DNA from 2 places in the Pediococcus sp. genome. Region 2 is predicted to be linked to the other one. Evidence: predicted binding sites of a transcription regulator. Region 2 holds the regulator's gene; the other holds the start of a gene.
The links. Region 2 encodes CtsR, which represses protease genes until heat stress. Its sites were predicted from a motif close to TTGGTCAAAAAAGGTCAAANA; they were not measured.
Positions count from the first base shown of each region.

Region 1 (7,221 bases), on a different contig from region 2:
GTCGTTAGCCAAGGCTGTCTCAACTGCATAATAAAGTTGATTTGTTCCAATTGTACCAGTCTCCTCAATGCCTTCAGTATTCTTCGCTGTATCAGCAATACCAGTAACGCCCACTGATATCGGTGCAGTCACACCAAAGACCTCAACATAACCGGCGGTATTATCAGCACTAACCATCTGAAAAGCCAAAATCGCACTAAAATTACCACTAGTGAGCAGGTTTAACCCCTCGTTAGTTAAAGTAAAAACAATTTTTTCATCAGTTTGTGTAATATTGCTAACCATTGCCGAAGTAATCTCTGAAAAATCACTAATGGTAATCGTATCATCATTTGCTAAGCTAGTATATTGTTCATCTGTACTTGAGACGCCATTTAACTTATTTACTGTAATGGTTCCTTGACCAATATCAACCGTTACTGCAGATTTGTCAGTATAATTGTATGGATTAACTGCATATCCGGTATGTTGAACAGCATTTAAATTGTTTGATTCATCCATACCTTTAAGAGCAGCCAGTACAAAATCTGGCTGTAACGGTAACATATCAGTATAGTATGAATTTACCGTATTCGTTTTAGTATCCCAAGCAGCGGCCAGCAAACTAGATTCACTTATATTTGACAAATCAATCCCGTTGTCTTTTCCTAAAGCAATTAAATTATTAATAGCTTTCTGCTGATCCGCAGTGATGGTGGTATCAGTTGTTGGCGTATCAGCACTACCTGTTGACTCATTTGTGAGGTCACTTGCTTCCGATGACGCACTTTCTGCACCTAATCTACTGCTACTTTGTGTCACACTATCATCTGATGCTTGACTAGAATCATTCGTTTCACTGACTGGTGCACCACTTGCTACCTCGGAACTCTGAGATGCCATACTTGATGTACCTAAAGTATTTGAAGCTATGCCGCTATTGCTTGTATTTGAACTTTTGGATGCAACAGAACCGGATGACATCGCACTTTCCGCCACACTATTCGTTACCGCAGACGAAACGCCTGTCCTTGCCATACCACTGTTATCTGAATCCGATGCCGCGGATCAAGCTGCTATCTCAGATGTTGCGGCGCTAGTCGTCACACTAGATGAACTACTTTTTTCCGTGCTAGACTCAATCACATTATTATTTGTATCAGCATGCACATTAGACGAAGTAACTACCCCTGTACCAAAACTTAGAACCGCTATGCCAGCCACTAGCCAGCGTTTGCCTTTTTTATACATCTTAAAATGCTCTTTTGTAGTTGCCTCATAATTTGCAACACGTTGTTTCCGCGAACTTTTTGCCATAGCACTAACCTCTTTTTTTATATGTACCTATTTATCAACCTCAAATAAAGATAGCACTTACATTATTCTATTTTGTACACAAACATACTCAATTAAATAAATGTTGTACTATAACGACTTGATTATAGTGTATAAAAATTAACTTTTCAATTTATTTTTTAAAAATTCCCTCGTATACTTAATCTACTTCGATTTCAGCTCATTTATCAATACAGTTTTCATGAGTAACCACTGCCGTATTTCATGTTTCGTGCTACCTGTTAGCCTAATATTTACTAGTAGCAAAATTCTTATTTTTGTGCTAAATTATAGACTTTGAAGCGTAACCGATTACGTTGAAAAACTTTTCTTCAGTTGAGTTAAATTGTTTGACCTTTTTTGACCATAGCGGTAAGCTGTAAACATGTTAGCGATGAGCTAATAAAATTAAGATGAATTTTAAAGGGAGGTTGCTAAGTTATGAACTTAGTTCCAACAGTTATTGAACAGTCATCACGTGGCGAACGTGCTTATGATATTTATTCCCGTTTACTAAAAGACCGAATCATCATGCTCTCTGGCCCAATTGATGATGATGTTGCAAACTCAATCATTGCCCAGCTTTTATTCCTAGACGCTCAGGATTCTGATAAAGATATTTATCTTTACATTAACTCACCAGGTGGTGTAGTTACAGCTGGACTCGCGATTTATGATACCATGCGGTTCATCAAATCCGATGTCCAAACCATTGTAATGGGAATGGCAGCATCCATGGCAAGTGTTCTGGCTTCTTCTGGTACAAAGGGCAAACGTTTCGCATTGCCTCATTCAGAAGTTTTGATTCACCAACCATCCGGTGGTGCTCAAGGACAACAAACTGAAATTGAAATTGCAGCAACTGAAATTTTGAAGACTCGTAAAGAATTGAACAAAATTTTGGCAGATAATTCTGGTCAGCCTTTGAAGAACATTAATCGCGATACGGAACGTGATCATTACTTCACAGCCCAAGAAGCTGTTGACTACGGTCTGATCGATGCAATTATGCAAAACAATTCAGATTTAAAGTAATCTGAGCAAACAAAAATGGTGTGGATTTTAAAATCCACACCATTTTTTAGTTTAAGCTCGCAATTTTTCTGCATATTCATTGAGTTTACGTAATCGATGATTAATACCTGACTTAGAAATTGCACCACTCGGAATTAATTCTCCTAATTCCTTTAAACTCACTTCTTGATTGGCCAACCTAGCCTCAGCGACCTCTTGCAGTTTGGGTGGCAAACTATTGATACCAACAACCTCATCAATATATCTGATATTGTTAATTTGCTTACTGGATGCATTGGCTACTTTGGATAAATTGGCATTTTCACAATTTACCAGTCGATTTACAGAATTGCGCATGTCACGCAAAATCCGAATGTCTTCAAATTTCAGCATTGAATTTGTTGCTCCAATTAAAGACAAGAAATTAGCGATTTGCTCTGCCTCTTTCAGATAAACAATGTAACCACTTCGCCTTTCTGTCGCTCGAGCATTCAAATCATAACGGTTCATCCAGTCCATAATCATGGCATTGTGAGTTTCGTAAAGAGAATAAATTTCCAAATGATACCGACTAGTCTCTGGGTTATTAACTGAGCCTCCCGCCAAAAAAGCACCACGTAAATATGAGCGGATTTCGCCTTCCGTCGTTAATAAACCATCCGGAACCTTTTCATTAATTTGATAACCATCGGCCAAAATTGACAAATCCTCTAAAATTGCCTGGGACCTTGTCATTAAACGCACAATGTACAAATTGTTTTTCTTCAATTTCATTTTGCGTCGAACAATTAGTTCACCCTCAACGGAATAAAAATCCTTTAACAGTGCATAAATTCTGCGCGCAATGGCAGGATTTTCGGTTTGAACGCTCAGAACTAATTGATGATGGGCCAAATTAATTGATCCATTCATACGAATCAACGCCATTAACTCTGCTTTTGCGTTTTGTTGATGTACCTTAATCCCCGTTAATTCCTTTTTTACTTCACTCGCATAAGACACGAAAATCCCTCCCTTCACAAAATTTAATTACAGGCCTTAGGATTACCCGCAACGTTTAATAATTCTTCTGCAACCCGATCCCCATCATGAAACGCGCCATGATCACGTAAACACAAAAAGTTATCTGAAACAACTCGACAATTTTGGGCACGTAATCCTTTAAAATCAGGCCGAACTTGTGTCGAATATTCATCATAACGATTATAGTCCATATAATCGTCAGGCACTTTTGCCGTGTTTACCAAAACGGTATCCACAAAGTTTTGACCTAAATGGCGGTTCAAAACTGCGACATGGTCAGAATCCGTAAAGTTATCAGTCTCACCTTTTTGCGTCATAATATTGCAAATATAGATAACTTCAGCTTTAGTTTTTAGGACTGCATCCCCGATATTTGAAATCATAAGATTGGGCAAAATACTGGTAAACAAACTGCCGGGGCCTAAAATGATTTCATCAGCATCTAAAATGGCATCAATGGCTTCCTGAACGGCATGTGGCTTTTCGTCAGCATTCCAAGAAGTTGGCTCAACCCAAACCCGTTTGATGGTTTTGTGCGCCGCCGTAATTTCTGACTCACCTGCTAATTGTGTCCCATCAGTAAATTCAGCATGCAAAACTAATGGTTCGTTTGAAGCCGGGTAAATGTGCCCATCGACTTTCATCATTTCAGAAAGTTCTTGCACTGCTGTAAAAACACCAGACTTCATTTCTGACAAGGCTGCAATAATCAAGTTACCAATCGCATGGCCTGACAAAAAGCTATCATTGCTTTTAAAACGATACTGAAAAATATCTAATTCCAATTTTGGTAAGTCAGAAAGGGCCACAATAACATTTCGAATATCACCAGGCGGCACAACGTTTACATAATTTCGAATGACGCCAGATGACCCCCCATCATCAGCCACGGTAACCACCGCAGTAATATCAGCATTTTGTTTTTTTAAACTCTTAAGTATAACGGGCAAGCCCGTTCCGCCACCAATCACCACAAACTTAGGACGGTTTTTTGCTGCTTGTCTCTTTGTCATGACCGGTTCACAGTTTCCTTTCGTTTATTCACATCCCGATGTTGAACATGAACAGTATAATCAGCAGTTAGATCATCAGCTATTCTTTGAGCTATGGCAACTGATCGATGTTGCCCACCGGTACACCCGATGGCAATCGTAACCGTTGATTTGCCTTCTTTTTGATACCCCGGCATGACATAACGCAATAGCGAAATGAAATGGCTATAAAACTTTTCCGTTACCGGTTGCTTCATAACATAGTCATAAACAGGTTTATCCAAACCAGTTTTATTTTTTAATTTTGGATCATAATAGGGATTTGGCAAGAAACGGACATCCATCACGATGTCAGCATCAATTGGCAAACCGTATTTAAAACCAAATGAAACAACTTCAACATGGAAGTTTCCAGCTGTGCCTTCAGTCCCAAAAGTTTCAAAAATTTGTTCTCGTAATTCACGTGGCGTCATGGTCGTTGTATCAATGACGTATTGCGCATTTGAACGAATTGGTGCCAATAACTCCCGTTCTTTACGAACACCATCCACAACACGACCTTCCATTGCTAATGGATGTGAACGCCGAGTTTCCTTATAACGGGAAACTAATTCTTTATCTGATGTATCCAAAAATAAAATTTGGGACTCAATAGCTGGAGAGCCTTCGTTTTCATCAGTCAGCATATGCAGAATTTGATCATAAAATGCACGTGATCTTAAATCGATAACCAATGCTACTTTACTGATTTTTCCAGATTCTTTCACCAGTTCCCAGAATTTTGGCAACAATGCGGGCGGCATATTATCCACACAGAAGAAGCCTAAATCTTCAAAACTTTGCATAGCTACTGTTTTACCGGCACCACTCATTCCAGTAACAATGACTAATTGCATTTTTTCATCTGTCATTTTAAATCCCCCGATCGTGATTCCTAATTATAGCACACCGGGTGTGCCATTTTAAGTAAAACCAGTCTTTGTTTCTATTTTAGTAAAAAAGCCGAAGCAACTTTATCACATTTGCTTCGACTTTTTTTAATTCACTTATTTTTTCGCACAAATGCAATAATAATTGCATTTACACCAAAAATCACAAGATAAAAACCAACAATTGCATTCAAAGTCAAGATCGTTAGCATCGGCCGAATTAATAGTACAACCGCCACTACTAAAAGAAGTAAATCAATTATAACTGACAACCAATAAATACCATTGCCAAAAATCTTCAGATGATTACTTACGACCAATCGCTCAACAACATCAACAAAAAACCAAAATGCAAATAAATAACTCAAGAAGGTAATGGCACTCGGTATATCAAACATAAAGATCGCACCTATAAAAATATCAACGATTCCCAAACCAAGTGCTAAGTTTGCTTTAGTTCCTGTTGCTCTTTTTAAACGTCGGTACCCACCAATGATTGTAATACCACGGACAACCGCGGCAATTCCAAAAACAATAGCTAAGCTGGTAATTGCCACTTGTGTTAAACGAAAAACAAAGTATCCTGCGATCAGGAAAATGATCCCGGTAATTAGCTCAGACCAATCAAATCCCCAGCCATCTTCACGATTCATTGCTTTCACCATCCCTTTATAGTTAATTAGTTGTTTTTGTTTCTGACACTTCCATCGTCCGTTGCTTATCACGTTCCAAAACCGGCTTCAAATACTGTCCAGTATAGCTTTCTTTAACTTCTGCCACCTGCTCTGGAGTCCCAGTTGCTACAATTGAACCGCCACCGGCCCCGCCTTCTGGACCAAGATCAATTAGATAATCGGCTGTCTTAATGACATCTAAATTATGTTCAATCACTAGAACCGTATTGCCTTTATCAACCAATCGCTGTAAAACATCAAGCAATCGTTTGATGTCATCGGTATGCAAACCAGTAGTCGGTTCATCCAAAATATAAAAGCTTTTTCCTGCAGATTGTTTATGCAGTTCAGAAGCGAGTTTCATTCGCTGTGCTTCTCCACCAGATAGTGTCGTAGCAGCTTGCCCCAATTGCACATAACCTAAGCCAACATCTACAATGGTCTGTAATTTACGCCGAATTTTTGGAATGGGTTCAAAGAAGTCCAAGGCTTCTTCGACAGTCATTTCCAGAACATCAGCAATACTCTTACCTTTATATTTCACTTCAAGCGTTTCTGAGTTATAGCGTTTCCCTTTGCAAACCTCACATGGAACATAAACATCAGGTAAGAAATTCATTTCAATCTTTAATATCCCGTCACCTTTACAAGCTTCACAACGGCCACCCTTGATATTAAAACTAAAGCGTCCCTTATGATAACCACGTAGTTTAGCTTCATTAGTTTGGGCAAATAAACCACGAATATCATCAAAAACACTAGTATAAGTTGCCGGGTTACTCCGCGGCGTCCGCCCAATCGGGCTTTGATCAATATTAATTATCTTTTCAATATTTTTCACGCCAGCAACCGAACGATATTTACCTGGTTTTTCTGAGTTACGATTTAATTTTTGTGCCAAAACACGTTTTAAGATCATATTAACCAACGTAGATTTACCAGATCCCGAAACACCAGTTACTGCAATAAACTTTCCCAGCGGAAAATCGACATTAATTTTCTTTAAGTTGTTTTCGGCTGCACCTTTAATTGTAATTTTTTTGCCATTTCCTTTACGCCGTTTCAGTGGAACAGGAATAAACTTCTTTCCTGCCAAATATTGACCAGTCAAAGAAGTCGGTACTTTTTCAACCTCAGCAGGTGTCCCAGCAGCCATTACTTTACCGCCGTTATCACCAGCTCCAGGACCAATATCGATTAAATAATCAGCCGCTCGCATTGTATCTTCGTCATGTTCAACAATAATTAAAGTATTCCCTAGATCGCGCATCTTTT
Region 1 is NZ_DOEM01000010.1:34,050-41,270, forward strand. It holds gene DD627_RS03390 (MucBP domain-containing protein) at 1-1,017, opposite strand, end outside; gene DD627_RS03395 (KxYKxGKxW signal peptide domain-containing protein) at 1,048-1,296, opposite strand; gene clpP (ATP-dependent Clp endopeptidase proteolytic subunit ClpP) at 1,756-2,349, shown strand; gene whiA (DNA-binding protein WhiA) at 2,401-3,330, opposite strand; gene mgfK (gluconeogenesis morphogenetic factor MgfK) at 3,354-4,364, opposite strand; gene rapZ (RNase adapter RapZ) at 4,361-5,254, opposite strand; gene DD627_RS03420 (HdeD family acid-resistance protein) at 5,386-5,925, opposite strand; gene uvrA (excinuclease ABC subunit UvrA) at 5,948-7,221, opposite strand, start outside.
Region 1: clpP (ATP-dependent Clp endopeptidase proteolytic subunit ClpP) is a predicted target of CtsR. The motif match lies at 1,662-1,682, and genes of this name have one in related genera.

Region 2 (7,221 bases):
CGAGTTTAGGGGAAATGGCCACTTACATGCCAGTTTCGGGTTCGTTTGCGACCTATTCCACAAAATATGTGGATCCGGCTTTGGGATTTGCGATGGGCTGGAATTACTGGTTTAACTGGGCAATTACCTTGGCAGTTGATATCAGTACAGTTTCCATTGTCATGAAATTTTGGCTACCCAACGTACCCGGTTGGGTTTGGAGTACGGTAGCGCTGATCTTGATTTTTGCGATTAACGCTTTAACGGTAAAGACGTTTGGTGAAACTGAGTACTGGATGGCGTTGATTAAGGTTGTCACGGTAATTATTTTCTTAGTCATTGGTGTGGCAGTAATTTTTGGCATTATGGGTGGTCATGCAACTTATCTAAACAACTTCACCTATAAAAAAGCACCGTTTGTCGGTGGGCTTCCGATGATTTTAAGTGTTTTCGTCGTTGCTGGATTTTCATTTCAAGGAACTGAATTGATTGGAATTACAGCTGGAGAATCTGAAACTCCCGAAAAGAGTGTCCCTAAGGCGATTAATCAAGTTTTCTGGCGCATTTTATTATTCTATATTTTAGCTATTTTTGTCATCGCTTGTATCATCCCGTACACAAGTCCCGATTTATTGGGTTCTTCTGCAAGTGATGTCAAAATTAGTCCGTTTACGCTAGTGTTCCGGCGAGCTGGTTTGGCAGGTGCGGCCAGCATTATGAATGCCGTGATCTTGACGTCGGTGATTTCATCGGCTAATTCTGGCATGTACGCTTCAACTCGGATGCTTTATTCGTTAGCTTTACAAGGATACGCACCCAAGACATTTAGCTTAACCACAAAACGAGGAATTCCTTTGATGGCGTTGATTGGCACAACGATTGTGGGGGCGTTAACATTTATTTCTAGCATTGCAGGCCCTGAAATCTATATGTGGCTGGTCGCTGCAAGTGGGCTGACTGGTTTTATTGCTTGGTTAGGGATTGCTATTTCTCATTTCCGTTTTCGCAGGGCATTCGTCAAACAAGGACACAAAGTCGAAGAATTACGCTACCATGCAAAATGGTTCCCATTTGGGCCGATTTTTGCGTTTGTACTGTGTCTACTCGTTATTGCCGGTCAAGATATCCATTCGTTTGCCACGTTTAACTGGGAAGCAATTGGGATCAGTTACATGAGTGTCCCGATTTTTATCATTTTATATACGTATTATAAAATTAAATATCATACTCATGTTATTTCGTTGGACGAAGTTGATTTAACACAACCTGATTTTATTTTAAAGGCTCGAAAAGCTGAAAAATAAGTGTATAATGTAAGGCGCTGCAATAAAACAGACTGTTTTTGAGAAAAGAAGTTTTAATCTACATGTTGTTTTAACTTAGATTCATGCTACAATATATAGTATTAAAACAGGAATAAAGGGGAACTTCGAATGATTGCATTGTCAGGCCCAATCGGCGCAGGAAAAACAACGTTAACAGAAATTTTGTCACAACATTTAGGTACAAAAGCATTTTATGAATCGGTGGATGATAATAAGATTTTGCCACTCTTTTATAAAGATCCTAAACGCTATGCTTTTCTTCTTCAGATTTATTTTCTGAATCGCCGTTTAGATGGTATTAAAGAAGCTTTTCAAACCAAAAATAGTGTGATGGATCGTTCTATTTATGAAGATTCACTTCTATTCCATCTGAATGCAGATTTGGGTCGGGCAACAAGCACCGAAGTTCAGATCTATGACTCTTTACTAACAAATATGATGGAAGAACTTCCAGAAACTCATTATCAAAAGAATCCTGATTTGTTAATTGATATCAACATTTCGTTTGATACAATGTTGGAACGGATCAAAAATCGTGGTCGCTCATATGAACAGATTGATAATGATCCTAGTTTATATGAGTATTATCGTGACTTGAATGATCGTTATAGTGAGTGGTATGACAATTATAATGAGAGTCCAAAGATTCAAATTGATGGGGATCAGTTTGATTTTGTGGAAGATCCACAGGCACGTCAAAAAGTAATTCAAACAATTGATCAAAAAATTGCTGAAATTTAGTTGTCTATTGGATTAGTTTCGGTTATGATTAGGTTATTAATAAATAAACGTAGATTCACATAAAGTAGATTTAAAGCGAGATAGAGTTAGTGAAAGCTATCAATCGAAACTCCGGTGGATTAAAACGGGTGAGTAATTTCACACGGCTGCGGTCGTTAAACTCCAATTAAGGGTGCTGGTAACAGCAAACTTGGGTGGTACCGCGAAAAAGACCTTTTCGTCCCAATTAATGGGATGATTAGGTCTTTTTATTATGTATACAAAATTGAAGGAGGACATGAAAATGTTAGATTTAAAAAATATTCGCACAAATACAGATTTCGTAAAAGAACGTTTAGGGACACGCGGTATTGATCCAAAAGAAATTGAAAAATTATTGGACGTGGATCAAAAACGTCGGGACTTAATCGTCGAAAGTGAAACACTCAAAAAGACGCGTAACGAGGTTTCAGACCAAATTTCGTTATTGAAACGTCAAAAAGAAGATGCCAATGACAAAATTACTGAAATGCGCAAAGTAAGTGGCGAGATCAAGGAACTTGATGCCCAATTGCAAACATTGACTGAACAAGTTCAGGATATGGCAGCTCATTTACCAAACATTCCTAACCAAGATGTCCCAATCAGTTTGACCGAAGAAGGCAGTGTGGAATTACGCAAAGTGGGTAAACCTCGTAAATTCACGTTTAAACCAAAAGCACATTGGGACATTGGTGAAGATTTAGGCATTTTAGATTTTGAAAGAGCAGCCAAGGTATCAGGCAGTCGGTTTGTTTATTATATTGGCATGGGTGCTAAGCTGGAACGGGCGGTTTATAACTTTTTCTTAGATCAAAATGATAAAGCTGGTTATACGGAAATGATTACGCCCTACATGGTGAATGATGAGTCAATGTATGGAACAGGCCAATTCCCTAAGTTTAAGGAAAATCATGCCGGCTATGAGATTCAAGATAGTGAATTAACTTTAATTCCAACTGCTGAAGTACCATTGGTTAACTTCCATCGCAATGAAATTTTGGATGGGGATGATTTACCAATTAATGAAACAGCTTTATCACCTGCATTTCGTTCTGAAGCGGGGAGTGCTGGCCGTGATACGCGTGGGTTGATTCGGATGCATCAATTCAACAAGGTGGAAATGGTTAAGTTTACAAAACCTGAAAATTCATGGAACGAACTTGAAAAGTTGACTAATCAGGCAGAAAGTTTACTGAAATTATTGAAATTGCCATACCATGTGATTACCTTAACAACGAGTGATATGAGTTTTACTGCTGCGATGACGCATGACTTGGAAGTTTGGATTCCAGCTCAAAACATGTATCGTGAGATTTCGAGTTGTTCAAATTGTACAGATTTTCAGGCTCGTCGGGCTCAAATTCGTTATCGAGATGAAAATGGCAAATTACAATATGTGCACACTTTGAATGGTTCTGGATTAGCAGTTGGGCGAACAGTGGCTGCTATTCTTGAAAATTATCAAAACGAAGATGGATCAGTTACCATCCCCGACGTTTTAGTACCCTATATGGGTGGTGTGACAAAAATTACAAAGTAGCTGTGAACTGGGTGATACTAGGAAAGGATCAAATATAATTCATAGTGGATATTTTACGACAACTACAAAAATTTATTGACAATTGGTAGGGGTCAATGATAATATTATGTAGTTGTCGTTTGATGGAGGATTAGCTCAGTTGGGAGAGCGTCTGCCTTACAAGCAGAGGGTCACAGGTTCGAGCCCTGTATCCTCCATTTGAGCCGTTAGCTCAGTTGGTAGAGCATCTGACTTTTAATCAGAGGGTCGGCAGTTCGAGGCTGCCACGGCTCATTTACAAATATAAGCATTGCGGGCGTGGCGGAATTGGCAGACGCGCAAGATTTAGGTTCTTGTATCGAAAGATGTAAGGGTTCGAGTCCCTTCGCCCGCACTTCTAATTAATATTCTGTATTAATTAGCCGACTTAGCTCAGTTGGCAGAGCATCTGTTTTGTAAACAGGAGGTCGGAGGTTCGAATCCTCTAGTCGGCATTAGCAACTATGCGGAAGTAGTTCAGTGGTAGAACATCACCTTGCCATGGTGGGGGTCGCGAGTTCGAATCTCGTCTTCCGCTTTGTAGTTTTCACTACAAGCACACATATATTTGCCGGGGTGGCGGAATTGGCAGACGCACAGGACTTAAAATCCTGCGGTCAGTGATGACCGTACCGGTTCGATCCCGGTCCTCGGCATTTTTAAAATAAGCACCCATAGCGCAATTGGATAGAGTGTCTGACTACGAATCAGAAGGTTGTAGGTTCGACTCCTACTGGGTGCATCCCCTTCAGGATTAACTGTTTATTGACAGATTGACTGAAAAAAACATAAAATGCCAACTGTAATTCGTTTACTAGTTGGCATTTTACGTTTAGGAGTATTTTAGCAACAATGTGTGGATTTAAGAACAAACGGGAAGTAGCTCAGCTTGGTAGAGCACCTGGTTTGGGACCAGGGGGTCGCAGGTTCGAATCCTGTCTTCCCGATTACGCACTTAGACGGTGGAAAAGTGCATTTACGGAGAATTACCCACTTAAAGTTATTTACCAATAACGGGAAGTAGCTCAGCTTGGTAGAGCACCACGTTCGGGACGTGGGGGTCGCAGGTTCGAATCCTGTTTTCCCGATTTATGAAGAGAAGCATCAAATCAGCCGATTTGATGCTTCTCTTTTTATAAAATGCTACATTACAATAGTACAAAGTTTACAATAGTACAAAGTTTAATCAAAAAATTAAAAGGTCCATTTCAAAAATGATTGAATATCTCTAAATTGTTCACCTGATGACCACTATTTTTAAGTTTTAATCATCAAGTGTCGGCCTCAGTACAAAAAACTTTGCTTTTTATGAAGAGTTTCGTATAATGAAAGTCAACATTAGTCAAAGATGCAAGAAAGGGTGTGCGAAATGCAAGGTCAGAATATTTCCGATATCATTGAAAAATATTTAAAACAGATTTTAGCGGACTCGGAAGAAATTGAGATTCGACGCTCGGAAATTGCTGATTTGTTTGATGTTGTGCCGTCTCAAATAAATTACGTTATTAAAACCCGCTTCACCATTCAAAATGGCTATGTCGTGGAAAGTAAACGGGGTGGCGGTGGCTATATTCGCATTGAAAAAGTCAAATTACTTGATGATTTGGATGTTTTGGATACACTTATTCAAGTGATTGGTGAATCCATCAATCAACGTGATGCCCTTTCCATTGTCAAAAGTTTGTATGAAGACGACGTCATTAACAAACGAGAAGGAAACCTGATTTTAGCAGCAATTGATAAGAAGACACTAGCGATTAACGATCGGGATATGGAAAATCAGTTGCGAGCAAGAATTTTAATCGGCATTTTAAATCACTTAAGGTATGAGAGTTAAAAGAAAGTAGGGTGTTAGCATGGATAACTTATTTACACCAAGTGCCAAAAACGTGCTGGCTATTTCACAAGAACAAGCTAAACGTTTTAAGCACCAAGCAGTTGGAACAGAACATTTACTGTTGGCCCTAGCAATCGAAAAGAATGGTATTGCCTATAAAGTTTTTCAACAATTTTCAGTAACTGAAACTGATATTGTAGAAGAAATTGAACGTTTTACTGGTTATGGCACTTTGAAAAATGTGGGTGCAAACGATTATTTGCCATATTCACCAAAAGCCAAAGAAGTTTTAGCGGCTGCTGGGGATGAAGCCAAGCGGTTAGGTGCAGCAAAAATAGGAACGGAACATTTGTTGCTTGCTTTATTAAGTGACGAAAATATTCTGTCTTCACGAATTTTAATTAGTTTGGACATGGATCTTAGCCAAACTCGCAAAGTTATTTTACGTAAGTTAGGCGTTAGTGCTTCGGCACAGCTACGGCAAAACCAAGCGCAAAATAGTCGAGGAGCTAAGCCAAAAGGCACGCCAACATTGGATTCAGTTGCGCGTGACATGACTCAAATGGCACAAGAGGGTCAAATTGATCCTGTGATTGGCCGCGAAAAAGAAGTTAAACGTGTGATTCAGATTTTGAGTCGCCGAACTAAAAACAATCCGGTTTTAATCGGTGAACCCGGCGTTGGTAAAACAGCAATTGCTGAGGGACTTGCACAACGTATGATTGATGGTAATGTGCCGGATGACTTAGCTAACAAGCGATTGATGATGCTTGACATGGGATCGCTAGTCGCCGGAACCAAGTATCGTGGCGAATTTGAAGACCGTTTGAAAAAAGTTATTGATGAAATTCATGAAGATAAACACATTGTCTTGTTTATTGATGAATTACACACATTAATCGGTGCTGGTGGTGCTGAAGGTGCAATTGATGCTTCGAATATTTTGAAGCCTGCTTTAGCACGCGGTGAACTCCAAACAATTGGGGCCACAACGCTTAATGAATATCAAAAATATATCGAAACTGATGCAGCCTTAGAACGCCGTTTTGCTAAAGTTGAAGTAGATGAACCAACCCCTGAAGAATCTGTTCAGATTCTACGAGGCTTACGCGGTAAATATGAGGAACACCATCATGTTGAAATTACTGATGATGCGATCAAACAAGCGGTCGAACTTTCTGATCGTTATATTAGTGACCGCTTTTTACCAGATAAGGCCATTGATTTAATGGATGAAGCTGCTGCTAAAGTACGAATTGACCAAATGGGCAAAACTGAGAAATCAACTTCTGAAAGTAAATTACAAGAGTTAACGGATGCCAAAGAAGCTGCTATTGAGGACCAGAATTTTGAGGAAGCTCAAAAGGTTCGGGTTAAGGAAGAAAAGCTGCGTGCCAAAATTGAAAAAGCTAAGGCTACTGCTACAGCTGATGATGCAAAGCCAAAATATCAACTTCAAGAAACTGCTGAGGACGTGGCACAAGTGGTCTCTGAGTGGACAGGTGTGCCATTAACCCAGTTGCAAAAGACTGAAAGTGAACGTTTAGTTAATCTTGAATCTATTCTGCATAAACGTGTTATTGGTCAAGAAGAAGCGGTGTCAGCAGTTTCCAGAGCAATTCGACGTGCACGAAGTGGCTTGAAAGATCCAGGTCGTCCAATTGGTTCGTTTATGTTCTTGGGCCCAACTGGAGTCGGGAAAACTGAATTGGCCAAAGCGTTGGCCGAAGCTATGTTTGGTTCTGAAGATAACATGATTC
Region 2 is NZ_DOEM01000007.1:103,129-110,349, reverse strand. It holds gene DD627_RS02600 (amino acid permease) at 1-1,283, shown strand, start outside; gene DD627_RS02595 (deoxynucleoside kinase) at 1,413-2,045, shown strand; gene serS (serine--tRNA ligase) at 2,329-3,606, shown strand; tRNA gene DD627_RS02585 (tRNA-Val) at 3,731-3,803, shown strand; tRNA gene DD627_RS02580 (tRNA-Lys) at 3,807-3,879, shown strand; tRNA gene DD627_RS02575 (tRNA-Leu) at 3,898-3,979, shown strand; tRNA gene DD627_RS02570 (tRNA-Thr) at 4,007-4,079, shown strand; tRNA gene DD627_RS02565 (tRNA-Gly) at 4,091-4,162, shown strand; tRNA gene DD627_RS02560 (tRNA-Leu) at 4,195-4,280, shown strand; tRNA gene DD627_RS02555 (tRNA-Arg) at 4,293-4,366, shown strand; tRNA gene DD627_RS02550 (tRNA-Pro) at 4,498-4,571, shown strand; tRNA gene DD627_RS02545 (tRNA-Pro) at 4,639-4,712, shown strand; gene DD627_RS02540 (CtsR family transcriptional regulator) at 4,994-5,461, shown strand; gene DD627_RS02535 (ATP-dependent Clp protease ATP-binding subunit) at 5,481-7,221, shown strand, end outside.